Regions from separate parts of the Alteromonas sp. McT4-15 genome, predicted to be linked through region 1. Evidence: predicted binding sites of a transcription regulator. Region 1 holds the regulator's gene; each other region holds the start of a gene.
The links. Region 1 encodes LexA, which represses DNA repair genes until DNA is damaged. Its sites were predicted from a motif close to TACTGTATNNNNATACAGTA; they were not measured.

Region 1 (5,942 bases):
CGCGCTTGGGTTTTGCTAGCCTTTTTTCAATTGTAGCTTTAACTGCATGTGGTGGTGGAGGTGGCTCTAGCTCATCGCCTAACCCAACACCTGCGCCACCTCCAGAGCCAACTTCATTAGAGATTTTATCAAATCCATTAGACTATTCTATTGCGCAACTAGACACTGCTGCAAAGAACTACGCTAATAGTAGTTACACGGGAAAATCAAACGTTGCCACGGCAGATATTGACGCTGTTCAAAATGTGTATATCGCGCTTTTTGGTGAAGATCTCGCTAGCTCACCTTATCTTGACGTATTTGAGGTTTACGACTTTGCCGATGATAATGGAAATATTGATGGCGTCACTCAATGTTCAGATAGCGGCTCTATTACTTATTCTGGAAAACTCGATCTGGACGACGGGACCGGGACAATAGTCATCGATTATGATCAATGTATTCATTATTATCTAAATAAGTACCATGATGGTCAGATTTCTGTAGCTATTACTCAACTAGACGACAATAATTTTGAGGCAACATCTTACTTCACAAGTCTTTCGATAGGGCAAGGTAGCCAGCGCGCAACACTAAAGGGGCTAATTAAATTCGCGTTAAATTATCATGAATTTAACGGTAACTATAGTGAGACATACACGCAGTATTTGACCGCTACATTTAGCGGCGAAACTTATAAAATAATTGGAACAGCATACGACGGCGTAAAGGATGGCCGTTATACCACTGAATATGACGGTACAATGCATATCGGCTCAAAAGGTAAGCTTGATTTTTCTTATTTCTCAGAGGAAGGCGGGCTGCCTTATGCATATCAAGGTTCCCTTGTTGTTAAAGGCGATAAAACGGCTGGCATTGATATTATGCAAGGCGCGGTTCGCTACGGTGAAGATACTGATGGAGATGACACATATGATGTTGGCGTGTTCTTCAGCAATATCGAAACCTTCGCAAGCAGCAATACCGCTAATATTGTTCTATCAGACATCGAAACTATTTCTGCGCCGCCTGTTGTAAGTGAACCCTATTATTATGCCTATGAACCCGTTTATACTTCTGACGATATAATCGTCGAGCAAGGATATTATTACGATCCCGATACGCCAGACTCTGATCTATCGATATCCTATCGCTGGTATATCAATAATAATGTAGTAGATGGCGTCAACGGTACTACCCTACCCGCATACAATGCTGTGTTCGGCGATGAATTGAAAGTAACCATGGTGGTGTCTGACGGTAGTAATATTGTCGAATCACAGCCGGTATTCATTACCATCAGCGATTCTCCAATGACACTTACCGTCTCTAATATGCCAGACTCTGTAGTGGCAGGTGGTTACGTTGAGTTCACTGTGAGTATGACTGACCCAGACCGAATTAGTGGTGATGCTGCAGGTCAGCTTGTCTCTGCGCCCACTGGAGTAACCCTTAGTGACGAAGGTTTACTTACTTGGCAGGTGCCAGAAGAGCAATTGTTTAATGAACAAACTTATGTTTTTAGTTTTGCTAGTTTAGACGGTGTGGAGAGCCTTCAAACCGTAGAGATAACTTCATATGCAGATAAGGCCCCAGCGTTTGCACGCACTACCTCAATAACGCCGGTTTTCAATCAAGGTTTCGCACTTGCCTCAGTCGATGGTGTGAATGAGCTCATAACGGTTAGTCACCGCAACGTGGGAGCTTTCTCATTAAAAGGTAATACGCTAGAAAATACCTATGTATACCCTTACAAGCTTCCAACGAGGGGAGAAATTAAAGGCGTTTATACACAAGACGTAGACGGCGACGGCAATGACGAAATATATATTCTCACTGAACAAGGCCTGTCGGTTATAAAAGATCGAAACAATAATGCGGAAGCTGTGTTTGTAATAGAGGGTAACATTGGCTCTGGATGGCTCTTCGATATTGATAGCGACGGTGTTGATGAAATCGCATACCTACACGGTAATCGCTCATACGATATGACCTCTATCTCTATTCATGATGTAACAACAGGAGAGAAGTTACAGCAGTATGATATAGACGGTGTATCCACCCTATCTTTTGGCAATGTAGACGACGATGCGTCTATCGAGATGGTGACTAACAACGGATACGTCTTTGACATTGAAAGCGGCGCTAATCAATGGCTACTTGGCAGTGGATTCAGCGACGCATACGTAGTTGTTGGTGACATGAATAATGATGGCATCGATGAAATCATCGGTGCCGACTATTACGAAAATATCTCGGTCTATTCTGCCGTTTCGAAAAGTAGTTTGGCAACAGCGACGTATAACGATATCTGCGATATGTCTTATACCAAAGATGACGCGACTAATGAGGGAATGGTCGTTATTTCTGAGTGCCAATGGGGAGAGATCAAAGCACTCACACTGGAAGGGAGTCAAATATCAGAAAAATGGAGCATTAATCACAATACATATAGCGGCATATCACTTCTAATTGGCGATCTGAGCAACGATAACAGTGATGAAATTATCTGGGTCGGAGACTATCAAATCTTAGTTGCACAGCAAGAGGCTAGTGGCGATTATGTGTTGTCAGATATTAAAACTGAGGCACATTCATCCCATTATTTTGCTGCTGGTTGGGCACCGTTTGGTGATAACGATGAAAGAGCTGTTTTTGTAAGTAATACAAATAATTACGACACGTCCATCCAAATTCTGTCAGTAGATAAAGAAGATAACATCACAGTAAGTGAAGAGCTCGGCGACGACGCTTACGATTATAGCCGACCAGTAGTGACTGATTATAACAATGATGGTGTGGGTGAATTATTAACCGGGGCTTTAGATTACAACTCATCATTCAACGTAGTTCAGCTGTCAGATAATTCAACTCAGTGGACACTAAGCCAAAATCATAACAGTCAAATCTCGCTGATTGAAGCCGTTGATGTCAATGAAGATGGCTTTATTGATGCTGTTGTAATTGAAAATGACCGGCTAAAAGCCTACGACATCGAGAACCAGATACTCGTTGATTCGATCATCAGTGACTTCTCCATTGTTGCTGTTGCGGAATTAACGAATAACGGCGAGCAGTTCTTCGCTGTGAGTGGCTATGAGTCACTGAAGCTATATAAGATGCAAGAGGGTGAGTTCATTGGTTTGAATGAGCTTCAAACTGTTTGTAGTCAATTGCTTCGTATCAATTCTGATAGCGATGATGCCTTTGAGTTTGCATGTCTAGACACAACTCATAATGTGATAAATATCTACGATGTGACAAACGACGCATTGGTGCTTAAAGACACCATTTCGCTGACTTTTTACCCGCAAAATATTGCGGTAATCCCTACGACTTCATCTAATCAATCGATACTCGGCATTTATCCGACTAACGAATATGATTCTTCATACGGGTACTATGACAATATTAATTATCGAGTTGCTGAGCTTGATAGCAAAGGGAACGTTATTTGGCGTAGTCCCTCAATAAGCATTGATAATGTAGATGGTTTGCGTATTCGAAAAAATAATGCCAACAAAGTAGAGCTGCAAATAGGTAACCCAAACATGGCTCTTCTGGTGAAATAAAGGCAATACACTTGTCGCAGAATAATGCTTTTGGCAAAAGACGCGGCAAGTGCTTGTTATTTAAATTTAGGTGTATATACTTACAGGAACTGTATGAACAGACAGGTCTTTTATGCGCCCACTCACAGCTCGACAAACCGAAGTTTTAGAACTTATTAAAACGACCATGCAAGAAACGGGAATGCCACCTACGCGTGCAGAGATAGCACGACAGCTTGGTTTCCGTTCTGCTAATGCGGCAGAAGAACATTTGAAGGCCTTAGCGCGTAAAGGTGTTATTGAAATTCTGCCTGGTACTTCTCGTGGCATTAAATTGAATATTCCACTGGAAGATGAAACACCAGAGGAAGAAGGGCTACCGCTTATTGGGCGCGTAGCAGCGGGCGAACCTATTCTAGCGCAAGAGCATGTTGAGTCGCATTACAAGGTCGATCCTGCGCTATTTCAACCTCAGGCAGACTTTCTGCTACGTGTAAACGGTATGAGTATGAAAGATATCGGTATTCTTGATGGCGACTTATTGGCTGTGCATCGCACTACTGACGTACACAATGGTCAAGTTGTTGTTGCCCGGGTGGATGAAGACGTCACGGTTAAGCGTTTAGAAAAGCGCGGGCGAGAAGTATTACTGCACGCCGAGAACGATGAATTTGCACCTATAAAAGTTGATTTGGCTTCACAACCTTTTGCTATTGAAGGTATAGCGGTGGGTGTTATCCGAAACGCTGACTGGATGTAAGGTTTCGGCAGGTTAATGTAAAAGCGGCCGTGTAGCCGCTTTTTTTGTACCTTAACTTTCACTTTTGTTGGCTGTTCTATGCATGAAGGTTGTTTTTTGAACAGTCTGTCAAAAAAGTTTAATTTTTTTGTAATCACACCAGAACGTCAATTTTTTCGTGCCGCAAGCGCTTTTTAATCCTGTTACTTTTGACAAGACTACGTTTGAAAATATCCATATTCGCATTTTTATGTATTGATTTTTAACGACTTATATTGATTTCCTTATCGCCTCATCTGTTCCAAATGAGCGTTTAAAAGTTTCACGACGTACTCACACTCCACACCGCATCACTGCACTAACAAGGTGCAGCTAGCCAGCATGAAATGATTAAATTTTAACCATCTCGTTAAATTTTTAGCAGAAAAGACTAGACGGCACGTCATTATTGCGCAATTCTTATACAGAGATTAACAAAATAATAACAATGACTCTAAATTTGTTTTACAAATTGCAGTTGTGGGTCAATCGTTCGCAAACCACTTGGTAGGGACAGCGCGCACTAACATTTAGCGTTAATGGTTCTACCATTACGGAGGTGCTGAGTGAAACAACTAATGACCGTCATGGCAAAAGGGTTTGCTAGTATACCCCTTTTGCTTTTTTCTCATTTCCTTTTTGCGCAGGAGGCTGCAGAAGAAGTTTCTTCTCTTAACCTCAGGCGCGGCGCAACTGACATTAGCGGGCAGGTGTATGACCTGCACATGTTAATGTTTTTCATTTGCGTCGGTATTGCAGTAGTCGTGTTTGGCGTAATGTTCGCCTCTATGTATCTGCACAGAAAGTCACGAGGCGCTAAGCCCGCGAATTTCCACGAAAACGTAAAAGTAGAAATCGCGTGGACTGTAATTCCGTTCCTTATCCTCATTTTTATGGCGGTTCCCGCTGCCAACACGCTAATTGCAATGGAAGACGTCTCTGAACCGGATATGACGGTATTGGTGACGGGTTCTCAATGGAAGTGGCACTACAAATACATGGATAGTGACGTAGAGTTTTACTCGTTGCTGGCTACGCAGCGCGAGCAAATTGAAAACAAGTTTGAAAAAACGGAAAACTATCTTCTTGAAGTTGACCGTCCGCTTGTCATTCCCACAGGTCAAAAAGTTCGTTTTCTGATCACATCTGACGACGTTATTCATTCTTGGTGGGTTCCCGATTTCGCAGTTAAGAAGGATGCAAATCCCGGCTTTATAAACGAAGCATGGGCCAAGGTTAACGAACCCGGGGTATATCGCGGTCAGTGCGCTGAACTTTGCGGCAAAGATCATGGTTATATGCCTGTTGTGGTTATTGCGAAAGAGCCTGCTGAATATGCTGCTTGGATGAGTGAGCAGGAAGACATTATTCGTAAAGCGAAAGAAGAAGAGCAACGCCTTCTGTCGATGAATATGTCGATGGACGAACTGATGAAAGAAGGTGAGCGAGTCTATAACGCAACATGTGCAGCTTGCCATATGCCAAATGGTGAAGGTCTGCCGGGCGTATTCCCTGCTCTTAAAGGCAGCAAAATGGCGCTAGAAGATCAGGAAGGACATATCGATATTGTGCTTCATGGTAAATCAGGTACCGCCATGCAAGCGTTCGGCAAAATGTTAAGCCTCAAAGAAATT
Region 2 (5,942 bases), on a different contig from region 1:
ACTTGTGCATCAGTGCTCAATAGGCTTGGGCCAGCCAAGTATTCCTTGGGGTAGTCAAAGCTAATGGTTTCGCCATTTTGAGTCAGCGTAAACGACGGCGACTCTTGAATAAGGTTTGCCTTTCTGAATGACACATTTTGAATATAGCCGTCAGTGCCCGCTGGCTTTAGACCATATTTTGCAAACTCTGTGGCAATGTATAGTGCGGCAATTTCGTGACCGCGTGAACCTGTGTCACGACCTTCTAGCAAATCATCTGCTAAAAAGAACAAGTGAGATTTGATGCGCTGCGTATTAGGGTTAAAGGCGCTTTCTGTCGATTCATGGTTATGTGCTGTCGCGGCAAATGTCATTGCCGTCATTGCACCACCAATAAGGAGTTTTCTTATCATTGTAGTTTTACCAATTAATTTCGTGATTACTTTGCCTAAGTAGACTGCATGGCATGGTATCGCAGTTCATAGTGGTAATGCTATTTTAAGCGAGCATACATTGCACCTAACTTCACCATGTGTTTCCTACCATTGCTCGTATTTTAGCGTCGTTGTAAAATTATGCGTTATTACGCGCAGCATTTTTAGGATTTAAGAGCAGCACATGTCTAAAGACGATACGCTTTATCGCGTTCAATTTGTGAGTAATGGCGAACGTTACGAATTGTATGTAAAAACCCTTATACAAGGGGCACTGTTTGGTTTTATTGAAATTGGCGATTTTGTTTGGGATACCCATACCAGTGTTGTGGTAGATCCTAGCCACGAGCGCTTGAAATCAGAGTTTGCTGATGTCACCCAAACCTATGTGCCAATGCATAATGTACTTCGCATTGACGCGGTAAAGAAAAAAGGTTCAGCCAAAATTACTAAATTAGAAAATAAATCTGATAAAGTAACCTCATTCCCTAGTCCAATTTATACACCAACGAAAGAGTAACCGCCGGGTCTAGCCGGTAAAGGTTACCGGAGACCCTTATGTATCGCTATGTGTTAGCAGCAATACTGCTAGTAAGCAGTATCAATCTGTCGGCTAAGCCTAACAATGATGAAAGCTTGTACCAGCTATTAGATGAAATATGGCAATACGAGCTTTCTGTTTCTCCCTTACTAGCGTCGCGACAGGGTCATAGCGAACAAGCACACTCGCTGCCAGATATCTCGCCAAGCGCACTAGCTACGCAGCATAAGCAGTGGCAAGCGTTTCAGAAGTCTCTAGCGCAATATGACCAAGATACCATTTCTAAAGACGCCTATATTGCACTTTTAATGCAGCAATATCGCCTTGCCAACTATGTAGATGAGTATACTTACCGTGCATATCTGGTTCCCATCAATTCAGAATATGGTTTTCATGGTGCAATGGCATCGCTGCCTAACCTATCTACGTTTAAGCGAGTAGAAGACTACAATGCGTATATTAGCCGCTTAAACGCCCTTCTCCCCTATTTTGAGCAGCAAATGGCTTATATGAAGCAAGCCTTAAAAGAGGGGTATACCCAACCTAAAGTGGTACTTACTGGGTTTGAGGATTCAATCTCTTCCTATTTAGTAGACAAGGTAGAAGACAGTGGTTTTTACGCGCCTTTCACACGCTTCCCTAAGTACTTTTCAGAAGAAGAGAAAACAAACTTAACTAATCAAGGTCAACGCGCCATTAAAGAACGTGTTTTACCCGCCTACCAAGCCTTTTACGACTTTATGGTTGAGGACTATATTCCTAACGCAAGAGATGACATTGCTGCCAATACTTGGCCTGACGGTGTCGCGTATTACGCTAATAGAGCCAAACATTACACCACGACGGATATGAGCCCGCAGGAAATTCACAATTTAGGTCTTGCTGAGGTGAAACGCATACGCAACGAGATGCAGCAAATAGTGGACGAACTTGCTTTTGAGGGGGACATTAACGACTTTATCGCGTTTTTGCGTGAAGACCCTCAATTTTACGCTACCAGCGCAGAAGAATTATTAAAAGAAGCGTCGTTTATTGCTAAGAAAATGGACGCTAAGCTTCCTTCTCTTTTTGAATACTTACCCAGAACGCCATACGGCGTTGCGCCTGTTCCAGATAGTATTGCACCTAAATACACTACGGGGCGCTATATCCACCCTAGTCGCGATGATCAGCCGGGTTATTATTGGGTAAATACGTACGCGCTTGATAAACGTCCGCTTTATGCTTTACCAGCGCTAACGTTGCACGAAGCCGTGCCGGGCCATCATTTGCAAATCTCACTGGCGGCAGAACTTGAAGATTTACCTATGGTGCGTCGCAATACATATATTTCAGCGTTTGGTGAAGGCTGGGGGCTGTATTCTGAGTTTTTGGGTATTGAAGCCGGCATTTATGAAGACCCTTATGATAACTTTGGCCGCCTAAGTTATGAAATGTGGCGAGCATGCCGTTTGGTTGTCGATACGGGCATGCACACGATGGGCTGGACGCGTCAACAAGCTGTTGATTATATGATGGAAAATACTGCATTATCAGAACACAATGTGAATACGGAAATAGACCGCTATATTTCATGGCCTGCACAAGCGCTGTCATACAAAATTGGTGAAATTAAGATTAAAGCACTTCGCAAGAAAGCGGAAACCGCGCTTGGTGAGAATTTTGACGTGCGTAAGTTTCACCGTGCAGTGCTAGAGAATGGTTCTGTTCCTTTGTTTATTTTAGAACAGCACATCAATACCTTTATAGAAGAACAAAAGGCTAACTAAGCATGATCGTTGCATTTAGTGTTATAGGATTACTCATCCTGCTGTTAATTTACTTTGTGCTTCGCGCGCAGAACCAACAAAAAGAACTCGCGCTATTGCGCCATTCTAACAAGCAGACAAACAACAAAGTTAACTATGCCTATCGAAACCTGGTGCTGGTTAATGATCTGCTGGAAAAGAACTTAGTGCTTCGCATTGAAAGTGCTTTTAAGAGCCGTCTTATTGACCAAAACCAGTACAATGTACTGCACATGCTCATGAGAAACTTCTCTAACATTGTTATGGGTTGCTGTGAAAAAGGGCTGTCGTTTGAAGAGTCCTTAAACAAGGCGTTAAGCTACGAAGAATTAACACTTGAAGATGTGAAAGAAGTGGTTAAGGGCTTGCCAAGCAATGTACGTATGACATGGTCAAAGAATACGTCAGATGGTTTTATCGCTTTTTGTCATGCCGTCACCTCTGCTATCTCTGGCACAACAAAGTCAGAGAAAAGCGACGCACCACAAGCGTAATCGCCCCCCTTTACAGCGTTTTTATAAATGCTGTCTGCAATTTTTGCGGGCAGCATCCATCGATAGCTCAATCTCGATACTGCACTCACAATACTTAACTCTCTTACATTTAATTTTTCTGTTTTCCATACTTTTTAATAACTTAGAAAAGCACTACGACAGGTACTGCGAGTTTTTCTTGAAAAGGGTATTTGCTGCACTATAATACTGTATATAAATACAGTTCATTTTGAGTGCTATGCTGGAATCTTTATCAGAGCTTAACAAGCATCCGCATATATGGCGGGCCCGAGAGCAACATAAAGGCGAAACTAAGTTTTCGCTTGGGTATGCTCGTCTTGATAAAGCCCTCAATGGTGGTGTTGCATCTACAGGTCTTATACGCATTGCCTCATGCACTGGTGTAGGAGAGCTCACATTATTTAAACAGGTTTTATGCCATCAGCGTACGCATAAAATGGTGGTATTTATTAACCCACCGGGTGTATTACAAACACCTTGGTTGGCAGAGTTAGGGCTAGATCTTCAGCAGGTGTTGGTAGTTAACACACAAAACGAACAAGACTCTCTATGGGCAGCAGAGCAATGTTTAAAAAGCACCGCGTGTCACTGTGTTGTACTATGGAGTAATGCTGTTGATGCCAAAGCCGCAAGGCGTTTACAAGTAGCGGCTACGCACAATGACGCCCTATGCTTGCTTTATACTGCATTAAATAAAAATGTCCTCGCTCAGCCACTTCCTATATCACTGGATATTGCATTACACCACCGTGCACAGCAACTGTCTGTGGATGTTCGCAAACAGCGCCATGGTTGGCCAGTTAACAGTATTGCCATTGATCATCGCTGGACACCGGATAATCACGCTATTAAATGGGCCATGGAACATAACAAACTGACAGGCCAAGCACTCCACTCGGTAAGCTAATTATGCTGTGGATGTATATTCATTGCTATCAACTGACGTTAGATGCGTACTTGCAGACTATTGGTCATGGCGACAAGCCACATGCGACGCCTGCAAAAGGCAGACTGCCTAACGAGAACGATAACCCTGTTGCGGTATATTGCAGTAAATCAAACCGTATTACGCAGGTTAATAAGACTGCGCATAATATGGGCATTGAAGTAAACCATGGGCTTGCACAAGCCGCAGCCCTATGCCCCCACATTCATATACTGCCTTTTGATGCTGAAAACGAGCGAGTTATGCTGTCGCAGCTTGCCCACCGGCTTTACCCTTTTGCTTCTGATATTGCGCTTGATGCACACTGTGGTTTGGCTATACGGCTAGATAACCTTACGCATTATTACGGGGGGCATAAGGCACTGTGGTCGACACTTTCTCGGGAATTGTCGTTATCTGGTACCACCTACCACTTTGCCACCGCCTGGACTATAGAAGCAGCCAAAGTACTGGCAAAGCACAAGGTAAACACATATTTAGACGCACACGATGATATCAAAAATGCATTGTCATCGTGCTCACTGCTACTGACTGAGTTAGCCCCTAAGGTGGTCGAGTCATTAACCAGAGTTGGTATTAAACATGTCCATCAGTTGCTGGCCATGCCCGTACACGAACTCGGCAGACGTTTTGATAATCGCACCATCACTTATTTAACCGCACTTCGAGGCGAAACCTTTCCCAAAGTCATACTATTTAGACCACAGGCGTATTTTGATGATGTGGTACTGCTGCCTTTTGATATTGAAAACACGCAGCATCTGGTGCCTTTTATTACACAGCAACTTGAACACTTGTCGCATTATTTGCGCGCGCGTAATTTACACACGGCATCTATTCACGTGCATATCCATTTTCGAGAAGCGCCGATTACCGTTATAGACATTCGCGCCGCCATGCCACAATCATCGGTAAATAGTTGGCTTAGCTTACTCACATTAAAAATAGAAAATATAGTATTGCCAGAGCCCGCAACAGCGCTTTCGCTTAAGTGCGATCAATTTGAAGATATCGACACGGACAACAGCGACTTTTTTAGCAATCGCTTTAACGAAGTTGCGCAAAAGCAATTAATTGGGCGTTTAAACGCCAAGCTTGGAGAAGACAGTACTTTTCAGCCTAAAGCGGCAGATAGTCATCAATTTGAGTATATGACAGTCAATGAGGCCTCTGCCCCACTTAATACCTACAGCAGTGATATTGCACCCACGTTAACCTTTAAAAAGCCCAAGCCCCTTACCCAGCGTACTCACGTGTGTTTTGGCCCTATTAGGCTACACAGTGAATGGTGGCACGACACGCCTCATAAACGTGATTACTTTATTGCTCAAACAACACAAGGCATACGCATGCTCATTTTTAAAGATGAAGCTAGTCAATGGTGGGCACAAGGGCTTTTTTGTTAGTGCTTGTGCGTATTGCAATGAAGTAGAACGATGAAATACAGCGAGCTTTTTTGTCAAAGCCACTACAGCTTTTTATGTGGCGCTTCATCACCGGGTGAACTGGTTACTACAGCCTCATTTTTAGGCTATGACGCTATTGCCATTACTGACGAATGCTCAGTTGCAGGCGTAGTGCGCGCGTACGATGAAATTACACATCAGCGTTTGCCTATCAAGCTTATTGTGGGAAGTTATTTTGTTTTTGATGATTCCTTATCTTTTATATTATTGTGCCCCAATAAAGCCGCCTACAGTGAGCTATGCCGTATTATTACTAACGCAAGGCGCCGTTCAG
Region 3 (5,942 bases), on a different contig from region 1:
ATTATCCCGATATTATTGTGATATCTCAACACAGCGTATCTGTGATTACCGACGTTGACGAAACGGCAACCACGCTTCTTACTACCGACAATTACATACATAGTGCTGTTCTCGGCGATATTGATAACGATGGTGACGACGAATTGGCCTATTTGTACTCGTCAAGTGACTATGGTGAAGCCAGTGATATTGTTGTCGTTGATCTCGGTTCGCCCGAATCGCCGTTGTTCACTTTCACCGCAGAAGACAGCTACGAAATTGCACTGGGTAACGTAGACTCCGACGCTCAGTTAGAATTAGTTACAAATTCTGGTTTGGTCTATGACCTTGAATCTGGAGAAAACCAGTGGTTTTTGAATTCAGGATTTAGTACTAGCCACATTGCTGTTGCCGACATAAATGGCGACGGTATTGAAGAAATTGTAGGGGCAGACAGTTGGTCTTACATTTATGTGTACTCAGCACAGAACAAATCTCAGATTACGAGTATTGAGAATTTTAACACTTGTGACATTAGTTCAGGGAAACTGACCGAGGATAGTACTCCCGTGTTGCTTGTAGGTGACTGCCAGTGGGGCAATATTCACGCCATGAAGCTGTCTAATAACACGCTCACTTCTGTATTTAGCGTTGATATGGTTGATCACGGTTCGTCTTCGCTAACCCTTGGCGATGCCGACAATGATGGCCTTAATGAACTATTGTGGGGCACTGGCACTACACATTCTGGCGAGGATTTACTCGTAACGGCAGATGTCACGGCAACTTCTGCAACAATAAAAACAACAGCAACCACGCATCAATTAGATAGCTTTAATGCGGCTGGGTGGGCTGATTTGTATCCTGGTGATGAACGCGCAGTTTTCTTCGTGCCAAGTACCGGTAACGGTTATGATGGCTCCAAGGTCTTACTAATGGAGAACACGGGGAATTACATCACTAGTGAAGAGATTTCTTCTAACTGGGATGGTTCTCGTATTGCTGTCACTACCGACTACAACAATGACGGTGCCGGCGATTTATTCCTACCTACTGCACAAACCTATGATGGCGCATTTGCTGCAATGCAGTTAAATGACTTCTCTATTCAATATGAGATTACCGGTAGCTATTCAAATGATGTTTCAGTTATCAAGGCGTTCGACTTCAATAACGATGGTTTTGAAGATGCTGTCTATGTTGATGGTCGCACGTTAAAAGCTATCGACGTAAACAATCAAGTTATCTTGGCGACTTACACAATGACTCAATATTTCCGTGATTTTGATATTGTGGCAATGAATGGCAATGTGTATGTGGCACTGTCTCAAGGCAACGACATAACACAAATACTTAAGCCAACAGCGTCAGGCTTTTCTATTCAGGCAAGTGCGGATATTTCTTGCGCGCGTCTTACCTTTGTTAATGCAGATAGTGACGCTGCCTCGGAGCTAGCTTGTTATAACGATCAAAACCAATCCTTGGTTATGTATGAAGTAACTGACACCAGTTTGACTAAAACATCAGACGTTTCGGTAAGTATGGATATCGTCGACATGGCAGCAAATCCAGTAACCGCCACAGAACAGACACTTCTTGTGACGTCTGCGAATGACGATGATTGGGAGTATTACGGTACTTCTGAACTCAGCGAAATGACGGTTGAAGGCATTAGTATTTGGAAAAGCCCTGCGTTAATTGGTTCGGCTCGCAGTCACTCTCTACATGCGAGAAAATCTGCTGAGGGAAGCCTAGAAGTGATGATGGCAACATCTCGGGCGATGTACTGGTTAGGCCGAGTTGATTAAGTCGCTCTGCTTACGTTAATTTTTATACTTTTATAGGCGATTTTATAATTGAACGGCGACACATCAACCTTGGTGTGTCGCCGTTTTTTATTGAAGACTCTCGTTTTGTCGACCTGCCAAATAAAATGCATTCGTTTACTTTCCTGCCTTTTATATGGGGCGAGGGACCCGTTAACCACACCAATATTTCATAACGAGATAGTGTAATTAAACGCTATTGATAATATACTGTCTATTTGTACAGTTTTACGCAATATGGCGTTAATAGCAAAGGCAGGTTATGCGAAAAATTATCCACGTCGACATGGATTGTTTTTATGCCGCAGTTGAAATGCGCGATAACCCAGCGCTGCGTGATATTCCCATCGCCATTGGGGGGAGCTCCGACAGGCGCGGTGTTATCTCTACCTGCAACTACCCCGCACGTAAATTTGGTGTGCGCTCTGCTATGGCCACGGCTTATGCCATGAAATTGTGCCCAAACCTTACTTTGGTAAAGGGACGAATGGAGGTCTACGCCAATGAGTCACAGAAAATACGTAAGATTTTTTCCGACTACACAGACCTAATAGAGCCATTATCTCTAGATGAAGCCTATCTTGATGTTACTAACAGTCAGTTTTGTGGTGGTAGTGCCACGTTGATGGCAGAGGAGATAAGAGCACGTATTAAGAGTGAGTTGGGACTTACCGCCTCTGCGGGGGTAGCGCCTTGCAAATTCGTTGCAAAGGTTGCCAGTGATGAAAACAAGCCTGATGGAATTTGTGTGATAACTCCTGAAAAGCTTGATGCGTTCGTTCGTGAAATGCCGCTTAAAAAGATCCCCGGTGTGGGCAAAGTCACTATGCAAAAACTTCAAAGGCTCGGTCTGACTACCTGCAACGATGTCAGGCAGTATCCTTTTGAGCGCATTCAGAAAGAGCTGGGTAAGTTTGGTAGTGTGTTGTGGGAACGTGCACATGGCATTGATGATCGCGAGTTGTCGGTGTCAAGAGAGCGAAAATCGATAGGCGTAGAACGTACCTTGAGCGAGGATATCCACACTCTAGAGCAGTGTAAGGCCTATTTGCCTCATTTACTTGAAAAGCTTGAGCAGCGTATGGAAAATCACAGCAAACGCACGGGCAAACCCGTACGTTTGCGAACTCAGGGCGTAAAGCTAAAATTTAACGACTTTCAATTGACGACAGTAGAACATCGTCAAGCATCGCTTAATGAGCGTTACTTTCATGAGTTGATGGAAGAAGCGTTTGAACGGGCTAATGGACGCGGGATCCGCTTAGTGGGTCTTCATATTGGACTTGCCGCACAGCACGCAACACAGCAACTTACATTGCCTTTTGATTTCTAAGCATACCAACAACTATTTATTGGACTTTAAAATGAATCACACACAGTTAATTACGCCAGGCCGCTACAAACACTATAAAGGTAATTTGTACGATGTATACGAGGTTGCCACGCATTCTGAGGATGAAACTAAACTTGTTGTTTATAGACCCTGCTATGGTGAACGAGCATTGTGGGTAAGGCCACTGGACATGTTTATTGAAACGGTTGACCGAGATGGTGAAACATTACCGCGGTTTGCCTACGTGGGAGATATACCTAATGACGAAAAAATGATCTAATTTTGAAATTAGGTCATAGTGTAGAAGGTCTTATTTAAGAATAATAATACGCCCATAACACAAGGAATAACTCATGCACTCTGCAATTCGTTCACGTTCACTCATATTGGCGGCATTGGTGGCCATATCTCCTTTGAATCAAGCTTTCGCGCAAGATAGGTTCGCTGATGTTGAAGTAAAAGCCACTGAAGTAAGAGGGGCTGTGCATATGCTTACTGGTATGGGGGGAAATATTGGTGTTTCTGCTGGTGAAGATGGCGTACTTATTATTGATGATCAATTCGCGCCTTTGGCTGAAAAAATTGCATCTGCACTAGGTGAACTGGGCAGCGACAAGCCTAAATATGTCATCAATACACACTACCATGGTGATCACACGGGCTCTAATGCGTTTTTCCATAGTCACAAGGGGGCAACCATTTTTGCGCACGAGAATGTTCGTGTACGCTTGGCAAGTGATGAAAAAGTAAAACCTGAAGCACTGCCAACAGTAACCTATGATGAAGGCATCAAAATTTACTTCAACGGTGAAACCGTTCACGTGATGCACCTGCCAGTTGGGCATACTGATGGTGATAGCGTTGTGTGGTTTGAACAGCCTGATGTACTACACACTGGCGATTTATTCTTTAACGGTATGTTTCCTTATATTGACCAAGGCGCGGGTGGTAACGTCGAGGGATATATGGAATCTGTGCAGCACTTACTTAATAAAATTGATGACGATACGGTTGTTATTCCTGGTCATGGTAAATTGAGTAACAAGAAGGAATACACCACCTTTTTGAATATGATCAGCGAAACGTTTAGCTACGTTAAATCACTCAAGCAAGATGGCAAATCCCTCGAAGAGGTCAAAGCGATGGGCTTAGACGACAAATGGGCTGACTGGAGCTGGAACTTCATTAGTGAAGAGAAGTGGATAACTACTTTGTATACCGATGCTTAAGTAGCCATCAAAGAACCTAGTGGGGTGAGCAGGTTCATTCCACGCATTGGAGCGTGTTGCTTTCCCAGACCCACAATGCAGCACGCTCGATAATTAGTTAGCGAAAGTTTGAATATAAAGTTGCTCTACTTTGTCTCGTGCCCACTGTGTTTTTCGCAAAAACTTTAGTGATGATTTCACTGAAGGGTCATTGTTAAAGCAATTTATTTTTATTCGGTAATATAAGCCCTCCCAACCATATCGTTCCTGCAGTTGAGTTACTATCTTTTCTAAGGTAACCCCGTGTAATGGGTTGTTAGGTTGCTGATCCATTATTAAATGCTGCTTTGTTGTGAATCTAAAAACAAAGTTTATCACGAAACACGTAATACACTGACATTGTCCATGAAGTATTGTGGCTTATCTCAACCTTTACCTACGCCGCATATTCTCAAAAAGCGAAGGCTCCCAAGGCCGCATTGCCATGAGTAAGCCTATATGCTGACGTTCTTCAATGGGAAGTGCGTTGTCTTCGCTACTCAGCTTGGCCGCTTCTTGGCGTAACTGTTCCAATCGGCGCTGAATAATGGCTACTGAGGATGGAGAGTAGCGACCGCGAAGATATGAGCGAAACATCCAGGGTTCATTCTTTTTTGGAGCCATGAATTTCACCATCACCTCATTTTCCATAAACTTCGCCAACGGTCCGCCTGGTATCCATCTAAAATCTTGCGCAATGAGCAACTTGTAACGGTTGTTAGGCAGTAACTCAATGAGTTTGAGTTTATCAAGCGTTGTCATTAGCTTAATACCTTCCACTTTTTCAATGTTGTAGTGGCTAATAATTTCATCAAACCGCCACCCATCTCTTACGCATACAGCAGCTAACAATAACTTAGGGTTAGCCAGCAGTTTGAGCTCTTGCTCTTCAGAGAGTTGAGATATCTTTTCTTGCTGCTTTTGCGATAACTGAAAGAGCTCACTCAATGATAGGTGCAAACATTCACAAATTTGCTCGAGCTTTTCCAATGTGAAGGCCTGAAGTGAAAAATTACGCTTTACACTGGCTTCACTGACATTGAGTGTTTGTGCAAGCTGCTTGTAGGTTATCCGCTGCTCTCGTAAACATTGTTTAAGCGTGTCATAGATCAGATTAATCTGGCTCATGGTATTAAATATTTATACTCTTGGTGTAAATTAATACTACATTAATTATTATGGTTTACGAAATTTAATCCTCTCTCTAGTGTAGGAAGTGACGAAAGCAACATTTTAGCTTTCCACCTTAGGAGTGAGTGATATGAAAAATACACCATTAACATTGATGTTAGCCGCTGCGTTGAGCAGTGCTCTTTGTGTCAACGCTGTCTATGCTGACGATTCAGTAACGCACAGTGGTAAAGCAAGTAAGCATAGCGTACTTGCTGCGTCTGAAGGCCTAGCCTCTACCGCAACAGTCGCCAGCGCAGTAGTAGCTGCCCCAATTATCGTTACCGGCAGTGTGGTTCTTGCAACGGGAAGTGTGATTGCAGAAAGCGCAGATTCGATAGCACAAAGTAGACATTCACATACAAGTAATACTCATCACAATGGTCC
Region 4 (5,942 bases), 310 kb from region 1:
TCTCGAAGCTTATCTAAACCAGCTTGTGCAGCAATACCCAACATATCTTGGTCAGTACCTTGCAGATGAATAGCAATGGAGCGCCCATTACCAAACCCACCAAACAAGTTACCTTGTTGGGCAAAGGCCTGCGTATCAGGAAGATCTTTAAGGATTTCATCACGCACGATAGTTTCAAGCTCTTTCACTTTAGACTGGTCTTTCGCCCGCACCCCTAATGTACCGCCATTAGGCCAGGTGATAATGTAGTAATTTTTTAGGGCAGGCTGCTTCTCACCATCCATGTAGGGCTTTAATCGTTCAACGACAATCGGGATAACTTCTTCAGAAATGAAATTTTCACTGGCACCTGCTGGCAGACTTAAGAAGGCGTCGACAGCATCGCGTTTCACTGGCGGCAGATAGTCCATCGAAGGCATTAATAGCATGCTTCCCGTAATTGGAATGCCCATTAATGTAGCGACGAGAACAACCCTTCTTAGTGGTGTTGAAGACAGACGCATGATCGTCTGGGTTATTTTTTCCCAAACACGTTTCAAACTATCTTCAGGCATATCGCCTTGTAGATAACGGGCCGCCACTACGGGTAGTACCGTAACCGCCACAATTAACGACATACATACCGCAATGGCAATAGTAAGCGCTAGGTCCGCAAATAGTTGTCCTTCTACATCTTCGAGAAACATAACCGGAATAAATATAGCTACGGTGGTGGCTGTTGACGCCATCAGTGCACCAAACACCTCTTTAGTGCCCTTGTATGCACTTTCTTCGTCGCTACCTACGCTCTTTCGCGTACGTACTATGTTTTCAAGCACGACAATGGCCGCATCGAGTACCATGCCAACGGCAAATGCAAGCCCTGCCAATGAGATAATATTTAATGAGCGCCCCGTCAGTTGAAGCACGACAAAGGTACTTAGAAGCGAGATCGGGATAGCCAATGCCACAATAAGTGTTGCGCGAAGCTGTCTCATAAACAGCCACAGCACACCAATAGCAAGTGCCACACCTATAAACAGGTTACTCGTTACTAGCTGCACCGCGCGATAAATAAATACTGATGCGTCAAAGCTTTGTGCCATCACCAATTGCTGCGCAGCAAGATCATTGCGATTGATTTCATCGACTTTTGCCTTAACCGCCTCAAGCGTAGCCAATACGTTGGCATCATTTTGTCTGTCAACGCGAATAGAAATTGCTGGGTTGCCGTTTTGTACGCTTGCGTTATTGCCATCAGCACGTGTAATTTTTATCTCAGCAATGTCATTTAACGTTATCGGGCTACCGTCACGCCATTCAAGGATCATCTCACCCATTTGAGTGGGTTGATAACGACCTTCAAAGCGCAGTGTGTAACGTCTGCGACCAACATCGACGAACCCGCCAGAAATATCATTGGCGCGACCAAGTTCATTGGCAACTGCACTTAAGTTAATACCCAGTTGCGCAGCTTTAAATGGGTCAAAGACAATTTGGAATTCTTCAACGCCACCAACGCCACTTTCCATCCTTGCTCGTGCTACGCCAGGAATAGATTCCAGCTGGGGCTTAATTACATCTGTAAAATAAGTAACGTAAGTATTAATTTCATTAGGGTTACCGGGCAAGCGTTGTAAGAAGAAATAGGTAAGCGCGGGGGCATCACCACCGCTGCCTGCAAGCATAATGTTGGGGGAAAGGGCATCCCGTGGAAGAGGTGGAACACGGTTCATGCGACTTATCACTTCAATAAGCGTTTTTTGCATGTCCGTACCTAAACCAAACTCAAGGTTTATCCATGCATTACCCTGGTTAGCCCATGCGCTCATCGACTCAAGCCCAGGTATACCCTGCAAAACCTCTTCTTGAGGCTCAATTATCTCTGATTCTATTTCTTGCGGGGACGCAGCCCGCCACGAAGTTTGAATATTGATATAGGGGCGATCAATATCGGGAAATAACTGAACGGGTAAATTAAATAGACTGTAAAGCCCAAGAAATACCAACAATGTAATGCCGATACCTACCCCAGTTGCGTTTTTTATTGCTGCACGAGTGATGTCCATAACGTGGTACTTATGCTTTTTATAGTTCGATTTACTATAGGTCGCAGAAGTGACAGAAAAAGTTTAAAACTGTGATACGAAGATTATTAGCGATAATTAACATTTCTTTTAAATGTGGTTTAAAAACCGCTATTTATCGCAGATAAGTGGACTTGGATTTTAGGTTATTGGTCGAGATTGTAATTAATTTGTTACATTTCACAGAGTCGACAAATATACGAAACTCTGTGAGTAGTGACAAACAGGCACAAAAAAGCCGCTCAAAAGAGCGGCTTTTTCAAATACGTCAGCGATTACGCTTCAGCAATGATGATCACTTTGATTGAAGTGATAACGTCAGAGTGAAGTTGTAAGTCGATGTCATACTCACCAGTCTCACGAAGAGTACCAGTAGGTAGTTTAACTTCTGCTTTTTGTACTTCAACGCCAGCTGCAGTGATTGCATCAGCGATGTCACGAGTACCAACAGAACCAAACAGTTTACCTTCGTCACCAGCTGGTGCTGCGATTGTAACTTCAGCAAGCTCAGCAACTTTTTCAGCGCGTGCGTTAGCAGCAGCTAGTTGCTCAGCAATTTTCGCTTCAAGTTCAGCACGACGTGCTTCGAACTTTTCAACGTTGTCTTTAGTTGCAGGAACCGCTTTACCCTGTGGGAAAAGGAAGTTACGAGCGTAACCAGACTTTACAGTCACTTGGTCGCCCAGGCCGCCAAGGTTGGCGATTTTATCTAGTAGGATGATATTCATCTTAGCTAACCCTTATTTTCGCCAAATTACTTGTGTGAATCAGTGTACGGAAGCAACGCAAGGAAACGTGCGCGCTTGATCGCAGAAGACAGCTGACGCTGATATTTTGCGCTTGTACCAGTAATACGGCTAGGGACAATTTTACCGCTCTCAGTGATGTAGTTCTTAAGAGTAGCGATATCTTTGTAATCGATTTCAGTCACACCTTCTGCAGTGAAACGGCAGAACTTACGACGTCTGAAAAAACGAGCCATGGGTGATCTCCTTAAGCGTTGTCTTCAGTGGTTTCAGTTTTCTTTTCCGCGCGGTCTTGGCGAGGAGCAGAATCGTCACGACGCTCACGACGAGGCTCTTCTTTCATCATTGGAGAAGGCTCAGTCACAGCAGTCTTAGTGCGCATAACCATGTTACGTAGGATCACGTCGTTGAAACGGAAAGCATTTTCCAATTCATCAACAGCTTCTGCAGACGCTTCAGCATTGATTAGTACGTAGTGGGCTTTGTGCAGCTTTTCAATTGGGTAAGCCAGTTGACGACGGCCCCAATCTTCTAAACGATGAATCTGACCACCGTCTTGCTTTAGGATTGTGGTATAACGCTCGATCATACCAGGTACTTGTTCACTCTGATCAGGGTGAACCATAAATACGATTTCGTAATGACGCATTATAGCTCCTTACGGTTGTAGCCTCGACAGTACAGCCGACTGTATGGAGACAAGGAACGAATTGGGATGGCTGTAAGGGCGCGCATTATACGCAGCGGTTACCAATTGCACAAGCATTAATCACCTTTAAAACGGCTTGTTACCCTTCTCTCACTAATAAAACTCAAACATTTAATAAAAATACTGTTTATTTGTACAGTAAAATGCTGTACAGTTTTTGTGTCTTTAATAAACAGGGGACCTACCATGGCCATTACCACACAGTATGTTGTTACGCACAAAGGGGTAGAAAAATTGGTAACTACCGACAAAAAAGAAGCCGATCAGTACGACAAAATGCTCGACGCTGCAGACAATCTTGCCGACTACATTCATGCGAAGGGCATCAAACTAGACGATAGCGTAGTAGAAGAACTGACAATTATGCTGTCAAAAAACAAAGATAAAATTAGCAAAATCTTTAAAGGTGCTACTGCAGAAAGCGTGTTAGAAGACGAAAGCGCAGAAGTTGTGAAGCTACAGGCTAATGGTTAACGTTTTACATTAGAACACACCATAAATACAAAGCTGCACTAGACAACTTAACTCGTTTCTGCGAGCAAAAACTTATCTGATACTGTAGTCGCTATTGTTATTTGATAACATAACGCGACCTACAGCGCTTAGGCTCAAACCTTTATTATTTGTTACACGGCTTATGGTTTATTCTTGTGATTTGGCCTTGTGGTTTAGCTGTGTGGTTTTGCCATATGGTATTGAGAACACGCTGTAATTTGAGCGAGTTGAAAAACATAGTGTTAAGCTAAAGGCGCTTTAGTTCACTGCTATTAGGTTGTCAGAAATTACAGGTTTAAAAGAGTGTGATAAAAAACGAATTGTCGATAGTCCACAACGCGCCAGCCATCGAAGTAAACCAGATGCGGTTTGCTTACAACAAATCAGTGTCACCACTACTGGCCATAGACAAATGGCAAGTTGCAGAGGGCGAACATATTTTTCTCTCGGGCCCCTCAGGCAGTGGTAAAAGTACATTGCTCAACTTACTAAGCGGCACACTCACACCAACAAGTGGCGAAATATCCTTACTCGGCCGCCCTTTTTCAACGTTATCAAATCGTCAGCGAGATAATTTTAGGGCACAGCACATCGGTGTCGTATTTCAACAGTTCAATTTAATTCCCTATCTAACAGTCGAACAAAATATTCGTGCGGCTGCTTACTTTGCCAAAAACACATTAGGTAGTGACGCCCTCAGCCAGAAAATTCAACGCTTAATCGAAAAGCTCCAATTGCCTGATAATGTGTTAAGCGAACAAGCAGATGCTTTGAGCATTGGACAGCAGCAACGCGTCGCTATTGCACGAGCGCTAGTCAACGCGCCACAAATTTTAATTGTAGATGAACCAACGTCTGCGTTAGATGTAGCCGCGCGAGATAGTTTCATGTCTCTACTTAAAGAAGTTGCAAAAGACAGCACCTTGTTGTTTGTCAGTCACGATCCAGCAATGGCCGCCTATTTCAAAACGCATATAGACATTAAGGAACTGCTTGCCAACGGCACTAAAAGGCAGGGTAATGCGGGTGAAGGAGCGGGCCAATGCTAACTACAATTGCACTAGCGAGTTTAAAACGACGCAAGCACACCGCATTGTTGACCTTGTTAAGCATCACCATTAGCGTTTGTCTTTTGCTCACGGTTGATATTGTGCGTACTCAAGTTAAAACCAGCTTCACACGCACGGTCTCGGGTGTTGACTTAATTGTTGGCGCACCAAGCGGGCAGCTTAATTTGTTACTTTCGTCGGTTTTCAACGTTGGAACACCATCTAAAGGGATCCCATGGAATAGCGTTGCATCCCTTGAATCGAACAAGCAAGTGGCATGGATAATTCCATTGTCATTAGGCGACACCCACAAAGGGTTTCGTGTTATAGGCACAAACAATCAATTTTTTACGCACTTTAAGTATGGTGATAAGCAAGCGCTTGCTTTCGCCCATGGAAGCAACTTCACCCAACCTCTGTCTACCGTGGTAGGTGCCGATATTGCGCAAACGCTCGGCTATAAGGTAGGCGACAAAATCGTAATATCCCATGGCTTGGGTAACGTGTCGTTCAATAATCACGATACCCACCCATTTGTCATAGCTGGGGTCCTTGAAAAGACAGGCACGCCTGTCGATAAGGCCGTTTATGTAACCCTTGAAGGGTTAGAAAAAGCGCACAGCCACCAAGCTGGGGGCAAAAATAGTTCAATGCGTTCTATTAGCAAGCCCAAACTCGATGAGCATGAGCATGAACATGAACATGAACATGAACATGATGAGAACAATGTAACTGAACATAACGCAACTGAGATTCGCTACAACAGTAATGAGTTCGCACCACAGCAAGTGTCTGTTGTTATGTTGGGGCTTAAAAACCGTGTTACCGCGCTTCAACTGCAATACCAATTAAATCAGAATAATGACACACCGTTAAT

Region 2: the regulator LexA is predicted to act here: its motif matches at 3,441-3,460, upstream of imuA (translesion DNA synthesis-associated protein ImuA).
Region 3: the regulator LexA is predicted to act here: its motif matches at 2,014-2,033, upstream of dinB (DNA polymerase IV).
Region 4: the regulator LexA is predicted to act here: its motif matches at 3,643-3,662, upstream of LHL20_RS01425 (YebG family protein).

Annotation. Positions count from the first base shown of each region.
Region 1 is NZ_JAJALG010000001.1:17,612-23,553, forward strand. Features, by position in the region: gene LHL20_RS00060 (hypothetical protein) at 1-3,551, shown strand, start outside; gene lexA (transcriptional repressor LexA) at 3,664-4,290, shown strand; gene coxB (cytochrome c oxidase subunit II) at 4,875-5,942, shown strand, end outside.
Region 2 is NZ_JAJALG010000004.1:5,645-11,586, reverse strand. Features, by position in the region: gene LHL20_RS04555 (M28 family metallopeptidase) at 1-392, opposite strand, end outside; gene LHL20_RS04550 (DUF1820 family protein) at 598-933, shown strand; gene LHL20_RS04545 (DUF885 domain-containing protein) at 972-2,723, shown strand; gene LHL20_RS04540 (hypothetical protein) at 2,726-3,235, shown strand; gene imuA (translesion DNA synthesis-associated protein ImuA) at 3,474-4,163, shown strand; gene LHL20_RS04530 (Y-family DNA polymerase) at 4,166-5,608, shown strand; gene LHL20_RS04525 (error-prone DNA polymerase) at 5,639-5,942, shown strand, end outside.
Region 3 is NZ_JAJALG010000024.1:1,639-7,580, reverse strand. Features, by position in the region: gene LHL20_RS15025 (FG-GAP repeat domain-containing protein) at 1-1,787, shown strand, start outside; gene dinB (DNA polymerase IV) at 2,068-3,138, shown strand; gene LHL20_RS15015 (DUF1653 domain-containing protein) at 3,170-3,418, shown strand; gene LHL20_RS15010 (MBL fold metallo-hydrolase) at 3,492-4,367, shown strand; gene LHL20_RS15005 (VF530 family DNA-binding protein) at 4,461-4,679, opposite strand; gene LHL20_RS15000 (helix-turn-helix domain-containing protein) at 4,779-5,513, opposite strand; gene LHL20_RS14995 (hypothetical protein) at 5,647-5,942, shown strand, end outside.
Region 4 is NZ_JAJALG010000001.1:328,449-334,390, reverse strand. Features, by position in the region: gene LHL20_RS01445 (efflux RND transporter permease subunit) at 1-2,048, opposite strand, end outside; gene rplI (50S ribosomal protein L9) at 2,342-2,794, opposite strand; gene rpsR (30S ribosomal protein S18) at 2,821-3,048, opposite strand; gene rpsF (30S ribosomal protein S6) at 3,060-3,461, opposite strand; gene LHL20_RS01425 (YebG family protein) at 3,708-3,995, shown strand; gene LHL20_RS01420 (ABC transporter ATP-binding protein) at 4,379-5,065, shown strand; gene LHL20_RS01415 (ABC transporter permease) at 5,059-5,942, shown strand, end outside.